One region of the Lentilactobacillus terminaliae genome, then DNA from elsewhere that is predicted to be linked to it. Evidence: predicted binding sites of a transcription regulator. Region 1 holds the regulator's gene; the other holds the start of a gene.
What was found. Region 1 encodes Rex, which represses fermentation and respiration genes when NADH is low (regulators of the CRP and FNR family bind a similar motif). Its sites were predicted from a motif close to TTGTGAANTANTTCACAA; they were not measured.
Positions count from the first base shown of each region.

Region 2: a site for Rex is predicted at 2,620-2,637, ahead of O0236_RS09150 (competence protein ComK). Genes of this name have one in related genera too.

Region 1 is NZ_CP168151.1:770,150-777,483, reverse strand. Features, by position in the region: gene groL (chaperonin GroEL) at 1-1,392, opposite strand, end outside; gene groES (co-chaperone GroES) at 1,438-1,722, opposite strand; gene O0236_RS03880 (redox-sensing transcriptional repressor Rex) at 1,898-2,530, opposite strand; gene abc-f (ribosomal protection-like ABC-F family protein) at 2,703-4,646, shown strand; gene tsaD (tRNA (adenosine(37)-N6)-threonylcarbamoyltransferase complex transferase subunit TsaD) at 4,692-5,714, opposite strand; gene rimI (ribosomal protein S18-alanine N-acetyltransferase) at 5,728-6,303, opposite strand; gene tsaB (tRNA (adenosine(37)-N6)-threonylcarbamoyltransferase complex dimerization subunit type 1 TsaB) at 6,287-7,006, opposite strand; gene O0236_RS03855 (acyl-[acyl-carrier-protein] thioesterase) at 7,007-7,334, opposite strand, start outside.
Region 2 is NZ_CP168151.1:1,714,735-1,722,068, forward strand. Features, by position in the region: gene O0236_RS09135 (DUF5776 domain-containing protein) at 1-343, opposite strand, end outside; gene O0236_RS09140 (glycosyltransferase family 2 protein) at 539-1,933, opposite strand; gene O0236_RS09145 (zinc ribbon domain-containing protein) at 1,991-2,554, opposite strand; gene O0236_RS09150 (competence protein ComK) at 2,787-3,536, shown strand; gene O0236_RS09155 (DUF5776 domain-containing protein) at 3,642-5,663, opposite strand; gene O0236_RS09160 (DUF5776 domain-containing protein) at 5,988-6,194, opposite strand; gene O0236_RS09165 (hypothetical protein) at 6,284-7,334, opposite strand, start outside.

The sequences.
Region 1 (7,334 bases):
TTCAACAATTACTGAGCCTTCGATTCCGGCATTTTCAGCAATTTGACGAACAGGTTCTTCAAGTGCACGACGAACGATCTTAACACCAGTTGCTTCGTCTCCTGAAGCTTCAACGTTATTGATACTTTCCATAACGTTGATCAATGCAGTACCACCACCAGGAACGAATCCTTCTTCAACAGCGGCACGAGTTGCATTAAGAGCATCTTCGATTCTGTACTTGCGTTCTTTTAATTCAGTTTCAGTAGCAGCACCGACACGAACAACGGCAACCCCACCAGATAACTTAGCAAGACGTTCCTTTAACTTATCACGGTCAAAGTCAGATGTAGTAGTTTCAATTTGGTTCTTGATTTCTTCGATTCGAGCGTTGATTTGATCCTTAGCGCCTGAACCTTCAACAATCATAGTTGAGTCCTTAGTTACATTGATCTTACCAGCTTGACCAAGTTGATCAATAGTAGTGTCCTTAAGGTTCAAACCAAGATCATCAGTAATAACTGTAGCTCCAGTCAAAATAGCGATATCTTGTAGTTGATCCTTACGACGATCACCAAAACCAGGTGCCTTAACAGCAACAACGTTGAATGTTCCTCTCATCTTGTTAAGAACTAATGTAGGAAGAGCTTCACCACCAATATCATCAGCGATGATAAGAAGTGAACGGCCTTGTTCAACGATTGATTGAAGCAATGGAAGAATATCTTGAATGTTAGTAACCTTTTTATCAGTAACTAAAACGTATGGATTATCTAAATCTGCTTCCATCTTTTCGTTATCAGTAACCATGTATTGTGATAAGTAACCACGGTCGAATTGCATACCTTCAACAACATCAAGGCTAGTATCAACACCACGTGACTCTTCAATAGTAATAACACCATCGTTACCAACTTTTTCCATAGCGTCGGCAATTAACTTACCAACTTCTGCGTCAGCTGAAGAGATTGATGCGATTTGTGCAATATCATCTTTAGTTTCAACATCATGTGACATGTTGTGAAGTGCTTCAACAGCGGCTTTAGTAGCCTTTTCAATTCCGCGACGGATACCAACTGGATTAGCACCGGCAGTAACGTTCTTCATACCTTCATTAACGATTGCTTGAGTCAAAACAGTGGCAGTGGTTGTACCATCACCAGCGATATCATTAGTCTTTGAAGCAACTTCAGAAACTAACTTTGCACCCATGTTTTCGAAATGATCTGGTAATTCAATTGACTTAGCGATAGTTACACCATCATTAGTAATTGTTGGGTTACCAGCAGTTTGTTCCAAAACAACGTTGCGTCCCTTAGGACCAATAGTAGTCTTTACAGTATTTGCTAACTTGTCGACACCGGCAAGCATCTTTGTTCTAGCATCTTCAGAGAACTTAATTTCTTTTGCCATATCTTAAATTCACCTCATGAAATATTTTTTTAATTTTTTACGGAACTATTCAACGATAGCAACAATATCTTTTTCATGTAAAACTAAATAGGAGTTGTCGCCGTCTTCAACCTCAGTACCTGCATATTTATCGAACATTACTTCGTCCCCAGCTTTAACGATTGGGGCAACAGTATTACCGTTGTCCAAAACTCGACCAGAGCCAACAGCAACAACCTTACCAGTTTGAGGCTTTTCTTTTGCGTTACTTGCTAACACAATTCCACCAACTGTTTTTTCTTCTTCTTCTTGCGTTTCAATGATAACGCGATCTCCTAATGGTTTTAACACGTTAGTCCCTCCATAAATAGTTATTTTTAGCAACGTTAGCACTCCTTTGTCAGAAGTGCTAATCACTGACATTAATAATATTATTATCCGCTCTAAAATGCAACCCTCAACACCAAAAAATCTTCATAAATGAATACAAAAAAAGCCCCAGCGGTAAATTCGCTCGGGCTAAAAATTATTTGCTGAAGTTTTCAATGAAGTAAATTAATGTTTGTAATTCATTAGTTAAATCGACATTTTGAACAAGCACTTGGTCTGGAACTGAAATTCTAATTGGTGTGAAATTAAGAATCCCGCGAACTCCTCCGGCTACTGCTTGATCAGCAACCCCTTGTGCGTAATCAGATGGTACGGTTAAAATAATCACCTGAATTTGTTGTTCTTGCAATTGATCAGCTAAATCACTAACTGGGTAAACTGGAACCCCATCTTGGATGGTATTTACGATATCATCCTTTGAATCAAAAGCTGCGGAAATTCTAACATTACCATCCTTGTGAAAATTAAAGTTCAATAAGGCATGGCCTAAATTACCAACCCCAACTAATCCAACATTAGTCAGATGTTCTTGATTTAGAATTTGTTTAAAAAAGCTAAGTAAGCTATCAACATCATAGCCATAGCCCCGTTTACCTAATGCTCCAAAATAAGAAAAATCACGTCGAATAGTTGCTGAGTCAACCTGAACAGCGTCAGCAAGTTCCGTTGAAGAAATTCTTTCTTTTCCTGTATCATGGAGAATATTTAAATAACGGTAATATATTGGTAATCGCTTAGCGGTTGCCTTGGGAATGCTTTCAGCCGTCACGAATAACTCCTCCTTACATCTATTGATTGTTAAAAAACTTTGTGAAACTCACTTCTTTAATTATTCTACCATAGTATTACCGCTTGTGAAAATAAATTCAAATATTAATTGCACTTTTTCCGAAAATCTTGATATGTGTTAGAATATTAGTACTCAGAAAGGTGGATGCCGCATGATTATTTTGCAGGTCCAAGACATTGCAAAACGTTTTAATGGCGAGAATATTTTTTCCGGAGTTAACTTAAATATCCAGGAAAAAAGTCGAATTGCCCTTGTTGGCCAAAATGGTGCCGGCAAGTCAACGTTAGTAAAAATTATTATGGGAGAAATGGCCGCAGACGAAGGCCAAATCTCTGAGAAGAAAAACTTAACTATCGGTTATCTAGCTCAAGATACTGGATTAGATTCAAATAAAACAATTTATGATGAAATGGAATCTGTTTTTGATTCTTTAAAAGAAACCGAAAGCAAAATTCACAAATTAGAAGTGCAAATAAGTCAAGACAACTCAACAATGAGTGAAGAAGAGTTTGCTGAGATATCAAAAACCTATGACAATTTGAGAGCTGACTTCGAATCAAACGGTGGTTACGTGTACGAAGCCGAAATTCGAGGTGTTCTCCACGGGTTCGGCTTTGGTGAAGCAGACTACGACCACCCCATCAACGAATTATCAGGAGGTCAAAAAACTCAACTGGCACTTGCAAAACTATTGTTAGAGAAACCTGACCTACTGATTTTAGATGAACCTACAAACCATTTGGATGTTGAAACTATCACTTGGTTGGAAGGCTACATCAAAAATTATGCTGGATCATTGCTGATTATTTCTCATGATAGATATTTTCTCGACCAAATCGTTAATGAAGTTTATGAAATGGCGCATAAAACCCTTACTCATTATCAAGGTAATTACACTGATTTCATAAATCAAAAAGAACTGCGCAATACGACCAGGATGCGCGAATATGAGAAGCAACAAGCTAAAATTGCCAAGCTTCAAGAATTCGTTGACAAAAACATCGTGCGAGCTTCAACTACTAAACAAGCTCAGGCCCGCAGAAAACAGCTAGAAAAAATGGATGTGATCGAAAAACCAGTAGATTACACAAAAGTAGCCCGCTTTTTATTTACCACTAATAAAAAAAGTGGTGAGAATGTTTTGAAGGTATCAGACGCCGCTATCGGATATGACCATATATTAAGCGAACCGGTTAACTTAGAAGTCAAAAGACACCAGGCAATTGCCATAGTTGGTCCTAACGGCGTTGGTAAGTCCACTCTACTTAAAAGTATCTTAGGAAAAATTCCTTTAATCAAAGGAACGATTAGTTTTGGAACCGGCGTTGATACTGGATATTATGATCAGGAACAGCAAAGTCTGCACAAAAATAAAAAGGTTCTCAATGAATTATGGGACGATCATCCAACTGTTAACGAAAGTGATATCCGCGGTATCCTAGGTAGTTTTCTCTTTTCAGGTGATGACGTCGACAAGTTAGTCGCGGACTTATCTGGTGGTGAAAAAGCTCGGTTACTATTAACTAAATTAGCTATGCAACACAATAACTTCTTAATTCTCGATGAACCAACTAATCACTTGGACATTGACAGCCGAGAAGTGCTTGAACGTGCCTTGAGAGACTTTGAAGGCACCATCTTATTCGTTTCACATGATAGATACTTTATTAACCAGTTGGCTACTGCAACAGTCGAAATATCTGCCACTGGTAGTAATGCTTACCTTGGTAATTACGACTATTATGTTGATAAAAAAGCTGAACAATTGGCTTACAAGGAGCGAGAAGAATCACAAAATGCACCTACTCAATCTGCTCCTCAAGCCGTCAGCTCTGATAAACAATATTATCAAAACAACAAAGAGGCCCAAAAACAAGTTCGTAAGCTGACTCGAGAAGTTGCCGCATTAGAAGAACAATTAGATACTTTGACAATTCAAAAAGATGACGTCGAATCTCAAATGACCCTGCCAGAAAATTTCAACGATGTTCAAAAATCGGCTGATTTGCAAAATCAGCTCAACAATATCAATGAACAAATTGAAAACACAGAGGAACTTTGGGAAAGTAAAAGTATGGAATTAGAAGACTTATAGTAAACAAAAAGCCATGACATTTAAAATGTCATGGCTTTTTTAATTTTAATCATTGATTAAATCAAATTCTAAAGATGGATCAGCGTTTAAAGTTGCATCGGCGCGAACTCCATGCCGATATAACATTTCTCCAGCAGCTCCAATCATAGCAGCATTGTCTCCACAAAGAGATAACGGAACTAATACTAAATCAGTGTTAGGAAAATTAGTTAGCTCATCAGTTAATCGTTCACGAAGCCCTTTATTTGCAGCCACTCCACCAGCAAGAATAAGTTGCTTAACTGGGAACTGTTTTAACGCACGATTAGTCTTATCAGCTAATACATCGACGACAGCTTGTTGAAAACTAGTTGCCAAATCACAACGGTTTAATGTTTCGTTAATTTGATCCGCATGGTGAACAGTGTTGATGAAAGCACTCTTTAAACCACTAAAGCTAAAATCAAAATTATCTTCATTATCCATAGCTCTTGGGAACTTAAATGTGTCTTCACCTTGATGAGCTAATTCGTCAACTTCCTTGCCAGCTGGATAATTGATTGACAAAACTCGACCGATTTTATCGTAAGCTTCACCCGCAGCATCATCCCTGGTCTCACCAATAATTTCAAATTTGTTTTCTTCAGGCATGTAAACTAATTCCGTATGCCCTCCTGAAACGACTAGTGCCATTGCTGGAAATTCGATTGGCTTAACCAACCGAGCACCGTAAATATGGCCAGCAATATGATTAACTGGAACCAATGGTAATCCATGAGCCCAAGCAATTGTCTTGGCAGCAGTAACACCAATTAATAATGCTCCCACTAAACCTGGTCCGTAAGTGACTGCGACAGCATCCAAATCATCATAGGTTACGTTAGCTCGGCTTAAGGCATCTTCCACACAGCTTGTAATCTGTTCGATATGATGGCGACTAGCAACTTCAGGAACCACTCCGCCAAATCGTTGATGACTCTTGATTTGTGTGGCAACGATGTTTGAAAGAATTTGATTACCATCTTTAATAACTGAAACAGATGTTTCATCACAACTAGTTTCAAACGCAAGAATTAAATTATTATCCATGCTTACCTCTCTTTTATCCAAGCTTTGTTATATCCATTTTCATGTTCAAAGCATCTTCTCGATCATTGAAATAATATCCCTTGTTGATACCATTATCAACAAAACCGATGTCTCGATATAAATCTTGAGCACGAGTATTACTCATTCTAACCTCAAGAGTTACTTTTTCAAATTCCATTTGGCGAGCCTTTTTCACAATCGTGTTTACCAAAAAATATCCCAATCCATGATTTTGAAAATTGGGTGCGACAGCCACGTTAGTTATATGACAATCTTTAGTTTTAAAATTCAAGGAACAGCCAATAAAGGCCACCAGCCAATCATTTCGACGTAATACCAAATAGAGACGGTCATTCTTTCGCATCAATTCACCACGAAATGCACGATCATCCCATGGAGTTTGGCCTCCATACACTGCCCGTTCTATTCCCAGAATTTCTGGAATATCCGGAATCATTGCTTTCGCTAAAAAGAATTCGGTGCCGTTGATATCAACATCATGATTTTTAATATCTAAATAGCGTCGTCTTAATGAACCTTCTTTGTCCATGAGGCGTTCAGAATACCACGATTTAATTTTTTTCCACATAATTACTCTCGTCCTCATTAGGATGATTTTGACGCCAATCAGCTTCAGCCTTAGTTAATCTGAGGTACCTTGGAACCATTGCATCAATATCAGTAACTGCTTCTAAGTTAGCTCCATACCTGCCTAATAAAGTTGCACTGGGTACAACCTTAAAATGATCAACGATTGATGTATCTGCATCGTTGTTGGTTAACTCTTCGTCAAAGCTATCAGTATTAGCAACTACCGTGACCGGATCATTGAGTTGGGCAATTTGCTTACCCCACTCCTGAATGTTTGTATGCCGATCTGGTAAAACCTCAGCTAAATTTTCGCCATCCCATTTATATAATCCTGTATACATATTATCATTTCTAGCATCAAATATGGGATTAATAAAACCGTCGACCTTGCCAACTGTCAATGCGATGTTTAATAAACTAGATACAGGTACTAACTCAATATTAAGTGTCATAGCCAATGTCTTAGCAACCGTGGTAGCCATTCTTACCCCAGTATATGATCCCGGACCAGTAGCAACAACGATTCTGTCAATATCAACTGGCTTTAATGACGCCTTATTGACTAAATCTTCAATCACTGGTAACAAAAATTCGGCATGCTTTTGGTGAGTGGTAATTGTTTCCGTGGCCAACAATTCATTATTATCTAAAACTGCAACAGTCAACGGCTTATTTGAGGTATCTATCGCTAAAATTTTCATTTACTTAATGTCCCCCCAGATGATTGTGGCAATTGCTGAAACTTCATTACCAGAATCAATTCTATGAACTGTCTTAGTAAGGCCATCTGGCATAGCTTCTATTTTCACAGAGCTTTCCACCCAGCTGCCATAAGTTACTTCATTTTCAAAACGAATATCAACTTGAACTGGTTTATGTGAAGTGATGAAGTCTATTGAAAAGACATCCAACATCCAATCCATATAGTGAGCGTTATTGACATGACCATTAAAATCAATGTCATTGATCCGCACTTGATATTTTTTAGAGGAATCTAATTCATCCCCCAGCTTTTCTGGTCGCGGTAAT
Region 2 (7,334 bases), 940 kb from region 1:
TTTGCATATCATCTTTAGTAATATCATTGACGCTGTTATAGGTCTTACTCTTGTCTTGAGCTTGTAACATCAATAACACTAAATTTTGTAGCTTGGTGTTAGGCATCCAATCAGAAATTGATTCATCCGCTTTAGACTCTTTATTGCTAGATGCAGTAACATCTTGACTATTTTGATTTTCTGTTTGTTGGGTTGCAGCCTGAGCAGTAGTAACCAATGATGATAACTGCTGCTGATTATCAATAATCGACCAGCCACCAAATCCTAAGGCCAGTCCAGCACCAAACAAGAATATTTTTTTCTTTGTATATGCAGTTTTCGCTTGCTTTTCAGTTGATAGCATAAGACATCTCCTATTAATTGTGTCGTAAGTAAAAGACGTAAACAGTTAATAACGTTAACCTTATTTCCAGAGATTATTCTATCATATTAAAAAATTAATACCACTAAGTTGAATGTTTATCATTAACGGACAATAATGAAAAAATAAAATCCGGTAGAATGCAGTTAAATCAGCATTCCCACCGGATTTTAATTATTAGTGTTTATTATTTATTGTATTCTTAACATGCTTGGTATGCGACCAGGTCGTTTGATCATAAAATGTAAATAGTCCTGCCATTTGAGATATGAAGTAAGTAAGTGAGAACCACATTAATGCAAACACGGCTTTGATAGTTTTGAGAATTCCTAAATGACCATCTACCATTATCCCGTAAATCATCGGAATAAACCCATAGATTACGACAAAGAAATTCAGGATAGTCAATGGAACGACATAAACCTTGGCCCATTTAAAAAACATTATCCCAATTGCATTATTCTTATAAACACTCATCATAATTAATCCATTGATAACCAGTGCGACGGCAACATTAACTTGCACGTTTAGTCGCATAGAAAATAAATAATTAAGTTGATCCAAAAATCTAAGCTTGCCTGTTTTGAAGAAATCAATTAGCAACTTAGAAAAGTTATGAAAGGCCACATACCAATGTCCTCTACTCCAACGATATCGCTGAATTAAAGATTGTCCCAGGCTTTCAGGCTTTTCGTCATAAATTCTCGTGAAATGATTCCATCCAACCATGCCACCAGATTCTACTATTCTAATTTCCATTTCCAAATCTTCTGTCAGACTATGAGAACGAAATCCGCCATTATTAGCTAACCATTCTGTTGAAACTACAAATCCTGTTCCACCAATACTATTTGGCAAGTGCAATCGATATTTCGACAATTGAAACATCCGGTTCATAGTCCAATATGAAGCGGCATACCCCAAAGGCTGAAACTTATCGGTGTTCTTACTATCTAAGTAAGTTTGTACAGCATCAAAATGATGTTCTAATAATTGTGAATTTAATTCTGTAAAGATATTATTATCCACAAAATTATCAGCATCAATTACCAATACATAATCATATTTTTTATAGTCATAATCATCAAGTGCATATTGTAATCCTGCGGGTTTACCGATTCCAATTCTGGGATGCTTATTAAGCGAAGTATCTATGACTTCGGCACCCTCTGCCTCGGCAATTTTAGTAGTTGCGTCCGATGATTGATCTGAAACAACCACAACTTGATAAAGATCCTTAGGATAGTCTACCCCATGCAAATGTTGGATAGTAGCACCTATAACATTTTCTTCGTTATGTGATGGAATTAGGATTAAAAACTTTAATTTTGGTTCATGAATCTGATAATTTCTGGTTGCTTTTTTGTATCCAAAAATAGATAAAAACATATAATAAAAAATCAGTGAATACGTCCATAAAGCTACCATTCCTGCCAGAATCTTGATTATGATGAGCATAATCTCCCCCAACAGACCTGGTTGTACCAGCAAATAAGTCGCAATCACTACCGCCAAAGCCATAATTACCAACGTCAACGTTACATAATGTCGCCGATTACTATGAATATTCATTTATTCCCCCAGAAGCATACTAAAGAAAAATTACTTCAATAAATCCCCCATTGATAATTAATCTTTATCTGCTTTATTGTACAAAACTTTCCCCTTATCAACTTTGAACAACGGTTTCTTACTCTTGTCCGTCCGAATCTTGATCTTGGAATATTTTTTATTACCATAAACACCGTCGAACTCTTTAGACTTCTTAACTGTCTTATTGACCAACCGCTTCCAATCCGGATTAGTCTTAATGTTCTTCAGTGCTGTACTCTTATATGAGATTTTAATAGTAGTGCCTTTTTTCTTGCTTACCGTAACTTTAGGATGCTTACCATAAGCTGTCTGCCCTTGAAACATATCCAAGTGCATTTCTTCTTCAATCTTGTGGTGACTAGGTCCATCTTTAAGCGTCGTGACTTTAGCAAATCCCACAACTAATAGGAAGGCAATCAGCATCCACATCAACTTTTTAGCTGATGATGGCCCTTTACCGTTATTATTATTTTGCTCACTTCGTGTTAGCGAATCATTTCCATCCATTATTGGCTGAGCTGCGCCACAGTATGGGCAAAATCGTGAATACCCAGGAATAGTGCGACCGCATTTTACACACACTTTATCTTCTACACTCATGGTTTCCCTCCAAAATTATCATCACTTATTATTATACCCAAGTTTTCCTATTTTGCAGATGATATTTGTGTGTCATTTAACATGTTTTACTAATCATTGAATTAAAATTTATTGAATAAATTGTTTTACTTTAATCCAAAATATGCTATTCTTTTATCTTCTTATTAAAAAATTGCTAATGATGATGATTAGCAATTAAAATAATTAATTTACATCTGGAGGATTTTTTTATATGAGATTTTCTCATTACTTGAGCCAGTTGGCCAAGCAATATCACGAAAACCACATAGTAGACATGAAACGCATCAAGCTGAACCACATTGAAGGTAAGGCCCGCGCCACCGATATCGATTGGCGTAATGTATGTATGCTTTGGCATCTAGGTAACTCACGCTACCCGACCGCAATTTTAGATCGGCAACAAGGACTGTACGCAGTTCCTGATAAGCCAAGTAATCTAATAAAGCAATTATTGGATAGAAGACCATTAGGATGTCGAAGAATCACGACAGCCATAACCAAGCACGCCGGCGTGAAGAATTACGTTCCGAATGTGCAAGGCAACTTCTGTATCTCACCGTTAAAATCGGAGGATGGCAAGGAGCAATCCTGGATTGCTTTACACCAAATCGATCAATATAAAGTTGGCAACCAAGTTGATACTTCATTAGTGCAATTTAAGGGTTGTAAAGAATTGGTATCATTACCAACTACCCACAACTTTATTCATAAACGGGAACAAGATTGGTTTGCCATTAAAGAATTCCAACAAACAATATTAAATACAGTTAAAGCATCGTTTGATGCCAAAGCAATTAGTAATTTTGAACTGGTTCAATATCAAGATATTACCGCCGAAGTTCGCAAATTCGAACAAGAAGCAATTGCAGAATGGACTGCTAAAGTCCTGAAATACGTTGGCTTTGATGAACAGACATTAGCTCCTAAATTAGACGAATTAATGAAAGAATTCGAAGCATAAAAAATCACCCTTACTGGTTAATCCCTTTAAGGGGATACATATTTAATAATAAATTGATTAACTTTAGAAAACAAAAAAGCATTCCTTATGGAATGCTTTTTAAAATTATTTATAAATCGCAACTAATTTCTTGTTAGCTGAAATGTAGGTTCCATTACTTAACTTGTAACGCATTGTTAAGTTATGAACTTTTTGGCTAACTACACGAACCTTGGTGCCGTACTTGTAATGTTTTGCTTTGCTAGTCAAATTAACGTTCTTGTAACCATTAATACCCTTCTTGTTAATTACCTTAAAGTATTTAACCTTCTTGGTTGAATAGTATGCAGGAACGACGTTCTTCGTAGCTTTAATATAACCAACCTTACCATTGGTTTTCTTGTTTGAGTTAACAAACTTAGCATTGGCATCACGCACTTGGTACAAGAGTCCATTCTTAGAATCAACGATCCTAGTTACCACAAACATTGGTCGTTGTTGACGTGTACCTGCTTTATAGTAGATGCGTCCAGACTTACCAAGACTAGTAGTCTTGTACAAGTAACCGCCCTTGTTCATAATCACTGCAATGTTCTTTTGAATAGTACCTGGGTTAGTTACGTTGCTGTTACCAGAATTATTTGATCCACTGCCCGGGTTTGATGGATTAGTCACATTACCATTTCCAGTGTTATTAGAACCAGTTCCTGGATTCGATGGATTAGTTACATTACCATTTCCTGGATTGCTACTGCTGCCACCACCAGGAGTAGTTACTTTAATAGTCTTCCGAATATCATTATAACCATCTTGTGAATAATGGTATGTCACATTATAAGTAGTACCTGGCTTAGTGTTAGTCAAATTACCATCTTTATCAATTGTAGCTCCACCATCAACGGTAACAGTTAAATTCCCCTTATTGTTATCCCCTGAGTTGAAAATGTCGCTATTAGTTAATTTCTTATCTTGATTTTCTTGATTTGGAGCATACACTACAAGATTATTTAATGCATTCCATTTGCCGTCAGCATCGTTAGTATTAACATTATCGGTATCAATTACTTGTAATGCTTGAAAGTTGATATCTCCTAATCCATTGTGATTAAGGAGTTGGTTAAATGATGTTTTATTACCATCACCATCAAGGACCGTTGTGGTATCAGTACCAGGGGTTGATGCTGAAGGCTGAGTGGTAAACGCAAAGTCTTTTCTCATAACACCATTTTCATCGGATGGCACAGTGTAGCCATTTGCTTGTAACATATCTTTAATTGATTCTTGGTTACTTGCATCTTTCATGGCATTAATATCTACATAATAACTGCCACCTTGATATAGGACTGGATCATTTGCCTTGCCGAAACCTTTGTTGGTGTTGTCAAATGTGATTTCATTTGCAGCACCAATCTCAGGCATTTGTGATTGGAGATCCTTAACCTGTTTAAAGGTCTGTGTCCCTTTGTCATAGGTAGTGATTAAATATTTACCATTTGCAAGGTCGTTAACACTCTTGTATAGAATATCCCTGAAATCAACTTGCAACATAGTTTGACCATATGTTGTGTAATCGATAATATTCCACTGGTCCTCTGGGTTACCTGCAGTTAATTTAGCAGTATCAACCTTCAATGGAATCGTCACTGTCAGGCTCGATTTAGGTTGAATTTTTGTCTGAACGGTTATTGTCTTTGCATCCCCACTAATGGTAACTCCATCCGGAGCTTGAAATTTACTAGTATCAACTGAAGTGGCATAAGTGTTCGGAGATTGATTTAACGGAGTAGATATAATATCAAAAACTGACCATTCCGTTGTCGAATTATTGGTTAATTTAAACTCGGCATTATAAGAATCTTTCTGTACCAAAGTCTTATCAACATTGGCAAAATCAACGAATACTTTAGCATCTTGCGCATTTGCTATAGCGGAACTGTCCCCAACGTTCACACTGAATGTTGCAAAATGGTCGCCATTTGAATTGGTAGGAAGAACTTGAGTTTCTCCCCCAGTAATTGCGTTATCAGTTGCTGTTGCATCAGCTCGACTGTTAGCACCTGAAATAGCAACCCCTGCGATAACTAATAGTAAAGTTAAAACAAAAGTCGCCAATCGCTTAACAAAGTAATTTGAATTCGTTGTTTTCATTTTGTTTCCCCCTATAATATTAAATTTCACAATCACACATATTCTTCCACTTTAAAAACGTCTTGGTATATTACTATCTAAGCATCCCCTTTGCTTGATAAAGTATACGGTATGTATCATTCAAATAAATAACCCCGTATCGCAATTTGACACTTCGTAACTATACCACCATTTAAACAAAGTAGGTTGGTAAATGCACATTAAATTTATTAAGGGTAAGTTTTAAGTATAATAAAGGGCCTTAATTTGCAATCAAATTAAGGCCCTTTATTTATTCATATAAACAATTTAAAACATATTGTTTTCACGTATTATACAAAGCATCTAAATCTTCGCATTCACAATCTTCACACCATGAACAGTGGAACGATTTGGTGAAATGTATTCTTTATTAGCAGTGATGTACTTACCATTAATAAACTTGTAACGGTAATTAATGGCACTATTCTTGTCGATTCCAACCACTGTGAACGTTGGTGCCTTAGTAATCGACTTCATAGCGTATCCCTTAATTCCGTTACTGGTATAAATATAACTTTAGAGCTACAAACTAAGATAATAAAAAATCTCGAACAACCAACACCACCGCTAGCCATTCGAGATTTTCTAATAAATATTAATTATTTAAATTGTTCATACAGTTGCTTAACATTCATTTTATCCGCACCCGCACTACCATTGATAGTAAATTGTTTACTTGGATCACCTGCATAGTACAAGAGTAAGAAGTTATCATCACCGAATTTGCTTTGAATAGCTGGAGCTGGCGCCGCATTATTTACTCCTGCATATGCTCCTGGAGCATAATTATCCCCGCTTGGTTGGGTATTAGAAATTTGATCTTGAGTCAATTCTGATTTGTATGCAATTAGAGATACACCAGCCAATGAACTCTTAATTGTCCCATCATCATTGAAATCACCCTTACCTAATAATGCACCAGTATCAGTTCTTTCAACATAGTAAAATTCATTTGCTCCGTTCTGTTGCAAAACATTGAATAATTGAGCAGCAGTTAAAGTAGTTCCTTTTTCACCACGAAGCTGATCAGCAATGTTTCCAGTAATTGTGGTTGCACTAACTAATTTATCACCAGAATAAACTGTATCTGCTGGAGCAACTGGATTCGTACCGTTCTGAACTGGTAATCCAAGTGCTATCTGATTAGCACTTGCAAAAGGTACAAGTACTGGTTGAGGAGTTGGCGCCACCGTGATTTCAGATGTCTTGCCATAATTGGCCATCCTTAGCGCCAGACTGTTGGCAACAATCTGTTGATCAGTTAAGCCAGATATTCCATAATTACCACTAATTCCGGCATCACTTAACATCTTTTGATAAGCCGCAGATAATCCCGTGTCATTGGCAGTATGACCATCAATAATAGTCTGACCGTATTTATTGGCAATCGTCTGAGATCCAGTCGATTCACTAGTCTGCTTAGGTAATGTTAGAATACCTAAAACCTGTCCTTCGGTACTCTTAATTCTAATTCTCACAACTTCCTCAGGAATTGGTAATACAGTCACATCACTCTTTTTAATCCACGCACCATTAATATCATGATTAGTTGGATTGCTAATCTGATACCAAGTCTCGCCTTCTCGGGTTGTTGTAACTGCATGAGATAAGGTAAATGTCGCATCATTGTACTTCGATGCATCAGTAATT